DNA from 2 places in the Bacillus sp. C-3-6 genome. Region 2 is predicted to be linked to the other one. Evidence: predicted binding sites of a transcription regulator. Region 2 holds the regulator's gene; the other holds the start of a gene.
What was found. Region 2 encodes Rex, which represses fermentation and respiration genes when NADH is low (regulators of the CRP and FNR family bind a similar motif). Its sites were predicted from a motif close to TTGTGAAATATTTCACAA; they were not measured.
Positions count from the first base shown of each region.

Region 1: ACW0JX_RS24480 (L-lactate dehydrogenase) is a predicted target of Rex. The motif match lies at 5,678-5,695, and genes of this name have one in related genera.

Region 1 covers NZ_CM137247.1:4,736,590-4,744,405, reverse strand. Annotated here, with positions in the region: gene ACW0JX_RS24510 (3-hydroxyacyl-CoA dehydrogenase/enoyl-CoA hydratase family protein) at 1-779, shown strand, start outside; gene ACW0JX_RS24505 (acetyl-CoA C-acetyltransferase) at 801-1,973, shown strand; gene ACW0JX_RS24500 (acyl-CoA dehydrogenase family protein) at 2,360-4,144, shown strand; gene ACW0JX_RS24495 (MBL fold metallo-hydrolase) at 4,261-4,980, shown strand; gene ACW0JX_RS24490 (hypothetical protein) at 5,094-5,279, shown strand; gene ACW0JX_RS24485 (spore coat protein) at 5,293-5,544, shown strand; gene ACW0JX_RS24480 (L-lactate dehydrogenase) at 5,787-6,737, shown strand; gene ACW0JX_RS24475 (PTS transporter subunit IIC) at 6,760-7,773, shown strand.
Region 2 covers NZ_CM137247.1:250,096-257,911, forward strand. Annotated here, with positions in the region: gene tsaB (tRNA (adenosine(37)-N6)-threonylcarbamoyltransferase complex dimerization subunit type 1 TsaB) at 1-186, shown strand, start outside; gene rimI (ribosomal protein S18-alanine N-acetyltransferase) at 201-644, shown strand; gene tsaD (tRNA (adenosine(37)-N6)-threonylcarbamoyltransferase complex transferase subunit TsaD) at 644-1,660, shown strand; gene ACW0JX_RS01480 (ABC-F family ATP-binding cassette domain-containing protein) at 2,147-4,081, opposite strand; gene ACW0JX_RS01485 (redox-sensing transcriptional repressor Rex) at 4,268-4,897, shown strand; gene ACW0JX_RS01490 (YdiK family protein) at 4,927-5,118, opposite strand; gene ACW0JX_RS01495 (CPBP family intramembrane glutamic endopeptidase) at 5,115-5,864, opposite strand; gene groES (co-chaperone GroES) at 6,255-6,539, shown strand; gene groL (chaperonin GroEL) at 6,578-7,816, shown strand, end outside.

The sequences.
Region 1 (7,816 bases), 740 kb from region 2:
GTGCGAACCTAGCAATGATCTTAATGGAAGCACAAGATGACAACTACTTTGAAATTGAGTTGGTTGTGAAAAACTTCCAAGATGCAATGACGAAAATTAAGTACTCTTCTAAGCCAGTTGTAGCAGCACCATACGGTATGACGCTTGGCGGAGGTACAGAAGTTTGCTTACCAGCAGCTAGCATTCAAGCTTCTAGTGAAACGTATATGGGCTTAGTAGAAGTTGGTGTTGGCTTAATCCCTGGCGGAGGCGGTAATAAAGAGTTATACATTAAACACTTAAATAAAATGCCAAACGGTGTAGAGTTTGATCTGCAAAAAGTTGCGAATAAAGTGTTCGAATCTGTAGCGATGGCGAAAGTTTCTACATCAGCACAAGAAGCTGTATCGAACAACTTCTTAGGCGATAAAGACGGTATTAGTGTGAATGGTGATCACTTACTATATGATGCAAAACAGAAAGCACTTGCTTTATATGAAGCTGGTTATAAAGCACCGATTCGTAAAAAGATACCAGTTGTTGGTGAAACAGGATATGCAACTCTTGTACTTGGTGCAGAAGCAATGCATTTATCAGGTTACATTTCTGAACATGATCTTCACATTGCGAAGAAACTTGCATATGTCATTGCGGGCGGAAAAGTGCCGTACGGAACAGAAGTTGATGAGCAGTATTTATTAGATGTAGAACGTGAAGCATTTATTAGCTTAGTAAGTGAGATGAAATCACAAGCAAGAATGCAGCACATGCTTGTAAAAGGAAAGCCATTACGTAACTAATAACGAGGGGAGATATCGTTCATGAGAGAAGCTGTCATTGTTGCGGGAGCAAGAACACCAATTGGAAAAGCAAAGAGGGGTTCATTAAAAACAGTTCGTCCTGACGATCTAGGGGCGTTAGTAGTAAAGGAAACGTTAAAGCGTGCAAATTATGAAGGACCAATCGATGATTTAATTTTCGGTTGTGCGATGCCAGAAGCAGAACAAGGTTTAAATATGGCTCGTAATATCGGCGGACTAGCAGGACTTTCTTACGATGTTCCAGCTATTACAATTAACCGTTACTGTTCTTCTGGTTTACAAAGTATCGCTTACGGAGCAGAGCGCATTATGCTTGGTCACTCTGAAGCTGTATTATCAGGCGGAGCGGAATCAATGAGTTTAGTTCCAATGATGGGACACGTTGTTCGTCCGAATAGTCGCCTTGTAGAAGCGGCTCCGGAATATTATATGGGTATGGGACATACAGCAGAGCAAGTTGCTGTGAAATATGGAATTTCTCGTGAAGAGCAAGATGCATTTGCAGTAAGAAGTCATCAACGTGCTGCCAAAGCATTAGCGGCAGGAAACTTTGCTGATGAAACAGTATCTGTAGATGTGACGTTACGCTCGGTTGGCTCAAACAATAAACTGCAAGAAGAAACAATCATTTTCGCACAAGATGAAGGGGTAAGAGCAGAGACGACGCTAGACATTTTAGGGAAATTACGTCCAGCATTTAACGTTCGCGGTTCTGTAACAGCTGGTAACTCTTCACAAATGAGTGACGGTGCAGCATCTGTACTATTAATGGATCGTGAAAAAGCAGTGAGCGATGGCATGAAGCCACTTGCGAAATTCCGTTCATTTGCAGTAGCTGGCGTACCACCAGAAGTAATGGGAATCGGCCCAATCGCTGCAATTCCAAAAGCGTTAAAACTAGCTGGCTTAGAGCTATCTGATATTGGCTTATTCGAACTAAACGAAGCATTTGCTTCTCAATCGATCCAAGTTATTCGTGAACTTGGTTTAGATGAAGAAAAAGTAAACGTAAACGGTGGTGCAATCGCACTTGGACATCCACTTGGCTGTACAGGAGCAAAACTAACACTATCTCTTATTCACGAAATGAAACGCCGCAACGAACAATTCGGTATCGTAACAATGTGTATTGGCGGCGGAATGGGAGCAGCGGGAGTATTTGAATTACTATAAAAAGTGGAAGCGGCTTGTTCAGAATGTGAGGGGGATGGAGCTTCAGACGTAGAGGCGCTCTTTGCCTCGTAGGAAGAAGCGAAGCCACCGAACATTCTAGCCGCTGGAACTGGATTAGATAAAAAGTGCAGGTGGCTCGCTCAGAACAGGAGGGCGTTGGAAGCCCTGACGAAGAGGCGGTTTTTGCCTCACAGGAAGGGGTGAAACGACCGACTGTTCTAGCCACTGGAACTGGATTATAAAAAAAGTGCAAGCAGTTCGCTCAGAACGAGACGACGCTAAAGCAAAGAATGGAAGCAACAAAGGTTTATAAAAAATAAACGGGAGAGCCAGCTTCTTTCAAAAAGAGAGAAGCTGCTCATGAAAATATGAAGGAGGAAATTTTCATGGAAAAAACAGTAGGAAATGCGGTTAAAGGCGGTAGCTTTTTAGTTGATGAGATTACGATTGATCAAGTGTTTACGCCAGAAGATTTTTCATCTGAGCATAAAATGATTGCAAAAACGACAGAGGACTTTATCGTAAATGAAGTTCTTCCAGAGCTTGAATATTTAGAGCAACATGAATTTGATCGTTCAGTTCGTCTTTTAAAAGAAGCTGGGGAGCTTGGTTTATTAGGCGCTGACGTACCAGAAGAGTACGGTGGGATTGGTCTTGATAAAGTAAGCTCAGCGTTAATCGCAGAGAAATTCTCTCGCGCTGGCGGCTTTGCAATCACTCACGGTGCTCACGTAGGTATCGGATCTTTACCAATCGTATTATTCGGTAACGAAGAGCAAAAGAAAAAGTATTTACCATTACTTGCAACTGGTGAAAAATTAGCTGCATACGCATTAACTGAGCCAGGTTCAGGATCTGACGCATTAGGCGCAAAAACAACTGCACGTTTAAATGCAGAAGGTACACATTATGTATTAAACGGTGAAAAACAGTGGATTACAAACTCTGCATTCGCTGACGTATTTGTTGTATATGCAAAAATTGATGGAGAGCATTTCTCAGCATTTATCGTAGAGAAAGAATACGCTGGTGTATCTACAAGCCCTGAAGAGAAGAAAATGGGTATTAAATGTTCTTCAACTCGTACGTTAATTTTAGAAGATGCGTTAGTACCGAAAGAAAACCTACTTGGTGAAATCGGTAAAGGTCATATTATCGCATTCAACATTTTAAATATCGGTCGTTATAAATTAGGTGTTGGTACAGTTGGATCTGCAAAACGTGCAGTAGAAATTTCAGCACAATATGCAAACCAACGTCAACAGTTCAAGCAACCAATCGCTCGCTTCCCATTAATTCAAGAGAAACTTGCGAATATGGCAGCAAAAACATATGCAGCTGAAAGTTCTGTATATCGTACAGTAGGTTTATTCGAAAGCCGCATGAGCACATTATCTGAAGAAGAAGTAAAAGACGGTAAAGCAGTAGCAGCTTCTATCGCTGAATATGCAATCGAGTGCTCTTTAAACAAAGTATTCGGTTCTGAAGTATTAGACTATACAGTAGATGAAGGTGTTCAAATTCACGGTGGTTACGGATTTATGGCAGAATACGAGATTGAAAGAATGTACCGCGATTCTCGTATTAACCGTATTTTCGAAGGAACGAACGAAATTAACCGCCTAATCGTACCAGGTACGTTCTTACGTAAAGCGATGAAAGGTGAATTACCACTTCTTCAAAAAGCACAAAAATTACAAGAAGAGTTAATGATGATGATGCCAGAAGAAGTAGGCGATGAGCCATTAGCACTTCAAAAGTATTTAGTAACTAATGCGAAGAAAATAGGCTTAATGGTAGCTGGATTAGCTGCTCAAAAATACGGTAAAGCATTAGATAAAGAGCAAGAAATTCTTGTGAATATCGCTGACATCGTAAGCAACCTATACGCAATGGAATCAGCTGTTCTTCGTACAGAAAAAGCAATCAAAACAACTGGTCTTGAAAAGAATAAACAAAAAGTGTTATACACTGAAGTATTCTGCCAAGAAGCATTTAACGAAATCGAAGCAGACGCGAAAGAAACACTTATCGCAGTTGAAAACGGCGACATGCTGCGCATGATGTTATCATCATTACGTAAATTAACTCGCCACACACCACTTAACGTAATTCCGAAGAAACGTGAAATCGCTGCGAAAATTTTAGAAGATGAGCGTTACACAGTTTAATAGATAAAAGAGAACCAGTAGCCGATTGGCTACTGGTTTTTTTATTGCTGAATTCTTGAATAAAGCTGTATTACATATGTATGTGTAAACAGCTCTTTTTTATGGAGGTAAAGAAGATGAAGGTAATAAGCGGAGAAACAGTTCATCAAATCGCATTTTTACCGCGTCTATTTCCAATTAACTGTTACTTCGTTGAAGAAGAAACAGGATTAACTTTAATTGATGCGGCCTTACCGTTTTGTGCAAAGAAGATTTTACAATCAGCTCGGAAAATAGGAAAACCGATTACGAATATCGTTATTACACATGCGCATGATGACCATATAGGAGCGCTCGATGCTATAAAACAAGTGCTGCCGGATGTTCCGGTCTATATTTCAAAAAGAGATGCATGTTTACTTGAAGGAGATAAGGCACTGCAAGAGGGCGAACGAAATATACCAATAAAAGTGGGAGTGTCAAAAAAGATAAATACGATTCCAGATATTCTTCTTCAAGAGGGAGATAAAGTTGGTTCTCTTGTAGCGATTGGAGCTCCAGGTCATACACCAGGATCAATGGCATTTTTAGACACGAGAAATGATGCACTCATTGTTGGAGATGCATTTCAAACGAGAGGAGGAGTAGCGGTAGCAGGACAGTTGAAGTGGCTGTTTCCGTTTTCTATGTTTGGGACTTGGGATGCAGAAGTTTCATTAACGAGTGCTCAGAAATTGCTGGAGTATAAGCCGTCTTTATTGGCGACAGGACATGGGAAAATGATTGAAAATCCGTTAATGCAAATGCAACGGGCGATTGAAGAAGCGGAAAGGAATTTAAGTAGAAAGAGCCTCTAATCGTTTAGAGGTTCTTTTTACTTAAATGATTATTTAGAAAGCTTTTTCATGAATACGATTTAAAAAGAACAGAATACTAAAGGAGAATGAAAGAAGAAAGGTAGGAGTATTCCATGCAAAATTTAACAGAGCTTGAAGTAGAAAACTTACGTCATTTAATTGGTGGACACGCAACAATTATTAACAAGTTGGAGCAGTATGCACAGACGTGTACAGATCCACAACTGAAACAAATGCTACAAAAAGATGCGCAAGATGCACGAAATACGAAACAGCAATTAATGACTTTCCTAGGATAGGAGGAAGAGAAAGATGAATGAAAAAGATATGGTAAATGATTATTTAGCAGGATTAAATGCAAGTTTAACAAGCTATGCAAATTATATTGCTCAGTCTGATAATGAACAGTTACATCAAACGTTAATTCAAATTCGTAATCAAGACGAGGCGCGCCAACGTAATATGTATGAGTACGCAAAGCAAAAGAGTTATTACAAACCGGCAGCACCTGCTAATCCAATGATTGTACAGCAATTAAAAAGTCAATTAAGTGCGGAACAATAGGGAAAAGAAAACGAGCGAATCTATTCGTTCGTTTTCTTTTTGTATATGTCAATAAATACATAATAAATATTTTTCCAGTTGTAACAAATATGACGAAAATGGAATATAACAATTCACAAAAAGGACAAAAACTTTGATCAACATTTCACAAAGTATCCATGGTTTCTATCGTGAGAACCTCTATAATTAGGAGTGTAAAGAACAAAAGAAATAGATTATATGATCACTTAGGAGAGATTGCTATGAAAAGACATACAAGAAAAATTGCAATTATCGGTACTGGATTAGTTGGATCAAGTTGTGCGTATTCCATTGTGAATCAAGGAATTTGCGAAGAGCTATTATTAATTGATATAAATCATGAACGTGCAGTTGGGGAAGCAATGGATTTATCACATTGCATTAACTTTACAAATACAAGAACAAAAGTATATGCAGGAAGCTATGAAGACTGCAAAGATATGGACATTGTCATTATTACAGCAGGACCAGCACCAAAACCAGGGCAAAGTCGCTTAGATACTTTAGGAGCGAGTGCGAAGATTATGGAAAGTGTTGTTGGTGGTGTAATGGCAAGTGGATTTGATGGTATTTTCTTACTTGCATCGAACCCAGTTGATATTATTACATATCAAGTGTGGAAATTATCTGGATTACCTAGAAATCGCGTAATCGGTACTGGTACATCACTAGATTCTTCTCGCTTAAGAACAATTTTATCTGAAATGCTACATGTAGATCCTCGTAGTATTCATGGGTATTCATTAGGAGAACATGGTGATTCTCAAATGGTTGCTTGGTCTCATGTAACTGTTGGTGGAAAGCCAATTCTGCAAATTTTAGAAGAACAAAAAGAACGATTTGGTGAAATAGATTTAGATGAAATTGTTGAGAAGACTGCAAAAGCTGGCTGGGAAATTTATAAACGTAAAGGAACTACTTATTACGGGATTGGAAATTCTCTAGCATATATTGCGAGTTCAATCTTTAATGATGATCACCGTGTCATTGCTGTATCAGCCATTTTAGATGGTGAGTACGGTGAATATGATATTTGTACAGGAGTACCAGCTATTATTACTAGAGACGGTATAAGAGAAGTTGTAGAACTCAATTTAACAGAGGATGAAGAATCTCGATTCGCAAAATCAAACGATATTTTACGTGATTATATGAAAACAATTGGTTACTAACTTATAGGAGAAGGTGAAACAAATGAAGGAATATATAATGTCTCGTGTATTTAAAGCATCTGCTGGAATCGCACAAGGTATTTTCGTATCCCTCGGAATTGGTTTACTGATCGAAAATATAGGAAGAATTGTTGATATACCATTACTTATTACAATCGGAGTTGTTGCAAAATCACTAATGGCACCGGCAATTGGTGCCGGCATTGCTTTTATGCTCGGTGCAAACGGTCTTGTAATCTTCTCGGCGATGGTAGCCGGAGCGATTGGTGCCGGATCCATTTCAATTACTGAAGCTGGTCTAATTATTAAAACAGGTGAGCCAATCGGTGCATTATTAACAGCAACTTTAGCTGTATATATTGGTAAACGTTTAAGCGGAAAAACTGCTTTAGATATGATGCTCGTTCCATTTGCGGCCATATTAGGTTCTGGTTTAGTTGGTATTTGGTTATCTCATAATATTACTCCTGTTTTAAATGCAGTTGGAGCGTTCATTAAAGATAGCTCAGCTGGTAGCCCGTTTATCGCTTCTATCGTCATTGCAGTAGTTTGGGGACTATTACTTATCTCTCCAGCTTCATCAGCTGCGTTAGCGATCGCACTTAGCTTAGACGGTGTTGCAGGTGGTGCAGCTCTTGCCGGATGCGTTGCTCAGTTTATCGGATTCTCTGTCATCTCAGCAAAAGAAAACAATTTAGGTGGCATATTAGCTCAAGCTCTTTGTACTCCGAAAGTACAGTTGCCAAATATCACTAAAAATCCAATGATTCTCGTCCCAACTGTCGTCGCCAGTGCTATAGTCGGTCCGGTATCCGCATTAATTTTCCAACTGGAAGCAGGAAAAGAAATTGCAGGTCTTGGATTAAGTTCTCTTATCGCACCAATTAATTTAATTTCCAGCGAAGGATGGGAAGTTCTCCCGGCGATGGTAATTACTTATATCGTCATTCCAGTAGCTGTTTCTTATATACTTTACATTGCTCTTAAAAAAGCAGGTCGTATTCATTCTGGTGATATGACTGTACCGCAATCTTAAATTGAAAATCTCCTTAATAATAGATAAAAGCAGACTGAGAAGC
Region 2 (7,816 bases):
GAAATAATTATAGAACATTTAGGTGATCAAGCTGTATTCGCTCCTTTTACTAAAAATAATCCAAGACCAAGTGAGCTAGCATTCTTAGGGTTACAAAAAGAAGAACAAGATGTGCATACGTTTGTTCCGAGCTATCTTCGTTTAGCTGAAGCTGAAACAAAGTGGTTAGAAAGTCAAAACAAGTAGGGGCCTTGCAGAAGATGGATATGATATTTAGAAAGATGGAACTTGATGATATTGCTCAAATTGTAGCTATTGAAGAAGTGTCTTTTTCAACTCCTTGGACTGCAGATGCCTTTCACCGTGAATTAACGATGAATGAACATGCACATTATATTGTGTTAGAAAAAGATGGTCGTGTAATCGGATATTGTGGATTGTGGATAATTATTGATGAATCACATATAACAAATATAGCTATTTTGCCAGAATACCGAGGTCAAAAATTAGGAGATGCCTTATTGAAAGCAGTTATTTCAGAAGCGAAAGAACTAGGGGTAAAAACAATGACGCTTGAAGTACGTGTATCAAATGAAGTAGCAAAGCAGTTGTACAAAAAATATGGATTTCAAAATGGTGGAATTCGTAAACGATACTATGCAGACAATCAGGAAGATGGTCTTGTAATGTGGGTGAATATATAATGGAAAAAAATACGATTATACTTGGGATTGAAACAAGCTGTGATGAAACAGCGGTAGCGGTTGTTAAAAATGGAACGGAAATTATTGCGAATGTCGTTGCATCACAAATCGAAAGTCATAAACGTTTTGGCGGGGTTGTACCAGAGATTGCATCCCGTCATCATGTAGAAGAAATTACAGTTGTGTTAGAAGAAGCTTTAAAAGAAGCAAACATCACATTTGATGATATTGATGCAATTGCTGTAACAGAAGGGCCTGGTTTAGTAGGAGCACTTCTAATTGGGGTAAATGCAGCGAAGGCAGTAGCTTTTGCACATGATATTCCGCTAGTCGGTGTTCATCATATTGCTGGTCATATTTATGCGAACCGTTTAGTAAAAGAAGTTCAATTCCCGCTATTATCACTTGTTGTATCTGGTGGGCATACAGAACTTGTTTATATGAAAGAACATGGTTCATTTGAAGTAATTGGTGAAACGCGAGATGATGCAGCTGGAGAAGCGTATGATAAAGTAGCTCGTACGTTATCTATGCCATATCCAGGTGGTCCTCATATTGATCGTCTTGCACATGAAGGAGAACCAACAATTGATTTGCCTCGTGCATGGCTAGAACCGGATTCATATGATTTTAGCTTTAGTGGATTGAAATCAGCAGTTATCAACACTGTGCATAACGCGAAACAACGTGGTATAGAAATTAAACCAGAAGATTTAGCGGCAAGTTTCCAAGAAAGTGTAATAGATGTACTTGTAACGAAAGCAGCTCGTGCAGCAGAGGCTTATAATGTAAAGCAATTACTTCTTGCTGGTGGAGTAGCTGCTAATAAAGGACTTCGTGCGCGATTAGAAGAAGAATTTGCACAAAAAGAAAACATTGAACTAATTATTCCACCGCTATCTTTATGCACAGATAATGCAGCAATGATTGCAGCGGCAGGGACAATTGCGTATGAACAAGGCAAGCGTGCAACGTTAGCCTTAAATGCGAATCCAGGATTAGATATTGAAGCATAGTTATGCACATAATTAACCACAGCTTGTGGATAAAACCCATATTATCTGTTGATAATGTGGGTTTTGTTGTGTATATAAAGTGTTGATATCTTTTTTGTTAGTTGTGGGTAATGTGGAAAAGTTGTTTTGATAGCTATTTTATAAAGGTGGATATGTGTATAAGTTTGTGGATAAACTAGATGAAGTCTGACCTTTGAATATATTGTTTTTTGGGAAATAAAAAGTAAGAAGATATCCCTGAAAAACATTTTGAAATATCCTTCTATTATAGAGGGTGCTGATGTTGTCAATCCTTGTCGGTAAATCGATATTTCGTGTCGAATCGTTTATATATATATAGGGTTACGATAGATGTATTTGAAAAATGGTTGATATATTCCGAGTTACCATTGATATATTCAAAAAATTATTTATGTACTTAAAGAAAAAAGATGTCACATAGTCAAAAATCATGACTGATGAGACATCTTCCTTATTTAAATACTCTTATACATGTAGCTCTTCCCACTCTGCCATACACGTTTCAAGTTGTTCTTGTAGCGTTTGTTTTTTAGTTGTAATTTCACTCGCTTTTTCATAATCTGCATATATTTCTGGTAAGCAAAGTTGATCTTCTAACGTAGCAATTTCTTCTTCTAAGTTTACGATGTTTTGTTCTAGTTCTTCAATTTTTCGAGTGCGTTGACGTTCTAATTGTTTACGCTCTTTTTCTTCGAGATAATTTAATTTTTCTTGAGCTACAGTTTTTTGAACAGGTGCCTGATTTTCTTGCTGTTCTTGTTGTTCAAATGCTGCGCGTTCAATCATTTCATTTTTCTTCTCCACATAGTAATCGTAATCCCCTAAATATTCCTGTGCACCTTCTGTTGATAACTCAACCACAGTCGTTGTTACACGGTTAATAAAGTAGCGGTCATGTGAGACAAATAGAAGAGTCCCTGGATAATCAATTAAAGCATTCTCTAAAATCTCTTTACTATTTAAATCAAGGTGGTTCGTAGGCTCATCCAGAATTAATAAATTTGACTTTTGCATCATAAGTTTCGCAAGAGCTAATCGAGCTTTTTGTCCACCACTAAGGGAAGATACTGGTTTCAGTACATCATCTCCTGTAAATAAAAAGTTCCCGAGTATAGTACGGATTTCTTTTTCAGGTTGCAGTGGATATTCATCCCATAGTTCATTTAAAACCCGTTTAGAAGATGTTAAGTTTGCTTGTTCTTGATCATAATAACCAACAGATACATTTGATCCGAAAGAAACATCGCCATTTAATAGTGGTAACTTATTCACAATAGATTTTAATAATGTGGATTTCCCAATTCCGTTTGGACCAACTAAAGCAACACTATCTCCGCGAGTTAAGCGCATAGTTACGTTTTCAATTATAGGGTCCTCATCATAGCCAATGGTTGCATCCTTTACTTGTAAAACATCATTTCCACTTTGCTTTTCAATATCGAAGTGGAATGATGCTGACTTAGAATCCCCTAATGGTCTCGTTAATAATTCCATTCTGTCTAGTTGTTTACGGCGACTTTGAGCACGTTTCGTTGTAGAGGCGCGAGCTATATTCTTTTGAACGAAGTCCTCAAGTTTTGCGATTTCATCTTGTTGTTTTTCGTAACGTTTCATTTCTTGCTCATATAATGCTGATTTTAAGTCTAAATATTTACTGTAGTTACCAACAAATCGTCTGCTTTCTTTATTCGAAATTTCATATACTTGTGTAACGAGTTTGTCTAAGAAATAACGGTCATGTGAAACGATTAATATTGCGCCAGGATAACCTTGTAAATATTGCTCAAGCCATGTTAATGTTTCGATGTCTAAATGGTTTGTAGGCTCGTCCAAAATAAGTAAGTCTGGTTTTGTTAATAATAATTTCCCAAGAGCTAATCTTGTTTTTTGCCCACCGCTTAAAGTAGAAATCGTCGTCTGGTGCGTTTCAACTGGGAAGCCAAGGCCGCTTAAAATGGAGCGAATATCCGCTTCATATTGATATCCACCTTGATCTTTATAATTGAGTTGCAATTGGTCATAATCAGCTAACAATCTTTCATATATAGCTTCGTTTGAAAAGTTTTCTTCTTTTCCCATTTCTTGCTCAAGCCTTCGAAGTTTTGTCTCCATTTGCTGTAAGTGGGTAAAGACGGTTAGCATTTCATCCCAAATTGTTAAAGACGTTTCTAGGCCGGTATTTTGAGCTAAATACCCGATTGAGACATCTTTCGGTTTTATAATTTCGCCACCATCATGTGATAACTCACCAGCGATAATTTTTAATAATGTAGATTTTCCAGCTCCATTCCTTCCAACTAATGCGATACGATCTTTTGTTTGTACTTCCAATTTTATGTTTGCAAGAATTGTTTCTGCACCGTATAATTTCGAAAGTCCATTTACTTGTAATAAAATCAATGTTTTCACCTCAAATAATTTCTTAACTTTGCCATGTTTATATTTCTCAATCATACTAAAAATAGTGTATAGTTTAAAATAAGAGAGAATACTTCTTCTCTTTATTATACAAGGAATTTAATGAGTGCTAAACTTCTGTATTTGATTAAAGTATATGAATAAAGATAGGAAGAGAGGAGAGGTTATATGGATCAGCAAAAGATTCCACAAGCCACTGCTAAAAGATTGCCTCTATACTATCGATTTATCCAAAACTTATCTCTTTCTGGTAAGCAGCGTGTTTCATCGGCCGAATTGAGTGAAGCGGTAAAAGTAGATTCCGCAACAATACGAAGAGATTTTTCGTATTTTGGAGCGTTAGGGAAAAAGGGATATGGATATAACGTAAATTATTTATTATCATTTTTCCGCGAAACACTTGATCAAGATGATATAACGCGTGTAGCACTTATTGGAGTAGGTAATTTAGGGACCGCTTTCTTACATTATAATTTCACGAAAAACAATAATACAAAAATTGAAATGGCATTTGATGTTAGTGAAGAGAAAGTTGGAACAGAAATCGGGGGCATTCCTGTATACCATTTAGATGAATTAGAAGAGAGATTATCAAATGATATACAAGTGGCAATATTAACAGTACCGGCTACAGTAGCACAAGCTGTAGCAGATAGATTAGCTGAAACGAGCGTGCATGGTATTTTGAATTTCACACCAGCACGATTAAACGTATCAGAGAATATTAGAATTCATCATATTGATTTAGCTGTAGAGTTACAAACATTAGTTTACTTTTTGAAAAACTATCCACAATAAAACGCAGAGGAAGCGACCTCTGCGTTTTATTATTGTTTCTTCTTTGTGAATTTAACTAATATAAGGCGAAGTGCCAAATTAAAATCAATTGTTGCCATAACTGCAAATAGTATTGTCCACACATTCCAGATTGTATCTGTTACGTTCGTAATGGCGAAGCGTGTAAAGATACATCCAAGAAGGAAGTATAGTGCAGCCATGAACAATGGTGAGTTTCTCATACAAAAAATCCTCCGATAAAGCCTTGCATTTTTTCAGCTTCTTTAATCATTTCTTGAATTTGCTCATTGCTCATAAAAATTTGCCCAATAGCGACTAATGTATTCATCGCAACATGAGCTGCAATCGGAACGATAATACGCTTCGTCTTCACATATAAGAAGGCGAATACGAGCCCCATAGCAGTGTATACCAATAAGTGAGTAAAATCAAAATGGATTGCTGCAAATACAAGCGAACTAATGATAGCTGCAATAAAGAAGTTAAACTTCTTATAAAGTGTACCAAATAAAATTTTTCTAAATACGATTTCTTCCAAGATAGGTCCGATTATAGATACGACAATAAGGAACCAAGGTGTCGTTCTTGCAATTTCCATCAGTTTCATTGTATTTTCTGAACCTTGTTTAATTCCTAGCAGCTGCATCTCGATCATACCGGCAACTATTTGTGAAAAGAAAGCCAAGAAGAAGCCGATGAAAATCCATCCAATAGTAGCTGGAACAGAAGAGCGCATTGCATCTAAATGCCTGTCACGAATGTCTGTTCTAAGTAACCAAAGTACGATACATAATGCAACAAAGAAGCTAATAATTGCCCAGTGTCCCGTTATGATTTGTCCTTTTTCCTCCATGGTAAATCCTCTATTATCATAGAGTCCTGTTTTTAGGAGAAGTGGTAATCCAACAATTCCAGATAACTGCATTAAAATGTATGTAACGATAATCCACCAGTATTGTTTCTTCAAATAGTTTAACCATCCTTTCTAACTCTAGTGTATGAGATGAGGTAGGATAACATGTAAATATGTTATCTACGATATAAACTTTCATTCGAATTATGATTTTTTTGTAAATCCGTATTTGAAATTAAAGTAGGAGACAGGAAAAAGTTGTACGTTTAGCGAAAACAACTTAGGGTGTCTTTCATATTGTAACATACGAGTAGGGGAAACAACGATTCATATAGTAAAGGCAGTATTCTATATAGAAAGTTTATATAGTAATTTGCGAAAAAATTATGATTTTTTTACTTGCAAAAGAAATTGAGATTATTTATTATTATAAGTGTGTTAGCACTCGGATGACTTGAGTGCTAATAAATAAAATTTACATACAAAATGAGGAGGTTATTGTTCATGCTAAAGCCATTAGGTGATCGCGTTGTAATTGAGCTTGTTCAAGCAGAAGAAAAAACAGCAAGTGGTATTGTATTACCAGATACTGCAAAAGAAAAACCACAAGAGGGTAAAGTTGTTGCAGTAGGTACTGGTCGAGTGCTTGAAAATGGTGAGCGTGTTGCTTTAGAGGTAGCAGCAGGTGATCTTATCATCTTCTCAAAATATGCAGGTACTGAAGTGAAATATGAAGGTACAGACTACTTGATTTTACGTGAAAGTGACATTTTAGCAGTTATCGGTTAATTATATAAATCTTAAAAAATCCAAGGGGGTCAATTATTATGGCAAAAGATATTAAATTTAGTGAAGAAGCACGTCGTTCGATGCTTCGCGGTGTCGACACTCTTGCAAACGCAGTAAAAGTAACACTTGGACCAAAAGGTCGTAACGTTGTACTTGAGAAAAAATTTGGTTCACCACTTATTACAAATGATGGTGTAACAATCGCAAAAGAAATCGAATTAGAAGATGCATTCGAAAACATGGGTGCGAAATTAGTAGCAGAAGTTGCTAGCAAAACAAATGATGTAGCTGGTGACGGAACAACAACTGCAACTGTATTAGCGCAAGCTATGATTCGTGAAGGTCTTAAAAACGTAACAGCTGGTGCTAACCCAATGGGTCTTCGTAAAGGTATCGAAAAAGCTGTTACTGCTGCAATTGAAGAATTAAAAACGATTTCTAAACCAATCGAAGGCAAATCTTCTATCGCACAAGTAGCTGCTATTTCTGCAGCTGACGAAGAAGTAGGTCAATTAATCGCTGAAGCAATGGAGCGCGTTGGTAACGACGGCGTTATTACTTTAGAAGAGTCTAAAGGATTCACAACAGAATTAGACGTAGTAGAAGGTATGCAATTTGATCGTGGATATGCATCCCCTTACATGATTACTGATTCTGATAAAATGGAAGCAGTTCTTGATAACCCATACATCTTAATTACTGACAAAAAGATTTCTAACATTCAAGAAATCTTACCAGTATTAGAGCAAGTGGTACAACAAGGTAAACCACTTCTTATCATTGCTGAAGATGTAGAAGGCGAAGCTTTAGCTACATTAGTAGTGAACAAACTTCGTGGTACATTCAATGTAGTAGCTGTTAAAGCTCCTGGATTTGGTGACCGTCGTAAAGCAATGCTAGAAGATATCGCAATCTTAACTGGTGGCGAAGTAATCACTGAAGAATTAGGTCGTGACTTAAAATCTGCTACAGTTGAATCTTTAGGACGCGCTGGTAAAGTTGTTGTTACAAAAGAAAACACAACTGTAGTTGAAGGTATTGGAAATACAGAGCAAATCGCAGCTCGCATCGGTCAAATTCGTGCGCAATTAGAAGAAACAACTTCTGAATTCGATCGTGAAAAATTACAAGAGCGTCTTGCGAAACTTGCAGGTGGCGTAGCAGTAATTAAAGTCGGTGCAGCAACTGAAACTGAGTTAAAAGAGCGCAAACTTCGCATTGAAGATGCACTTAACTCAACTCGTGCAGCAGTAGAAGAAGGTATCGTTGCAGGTGGT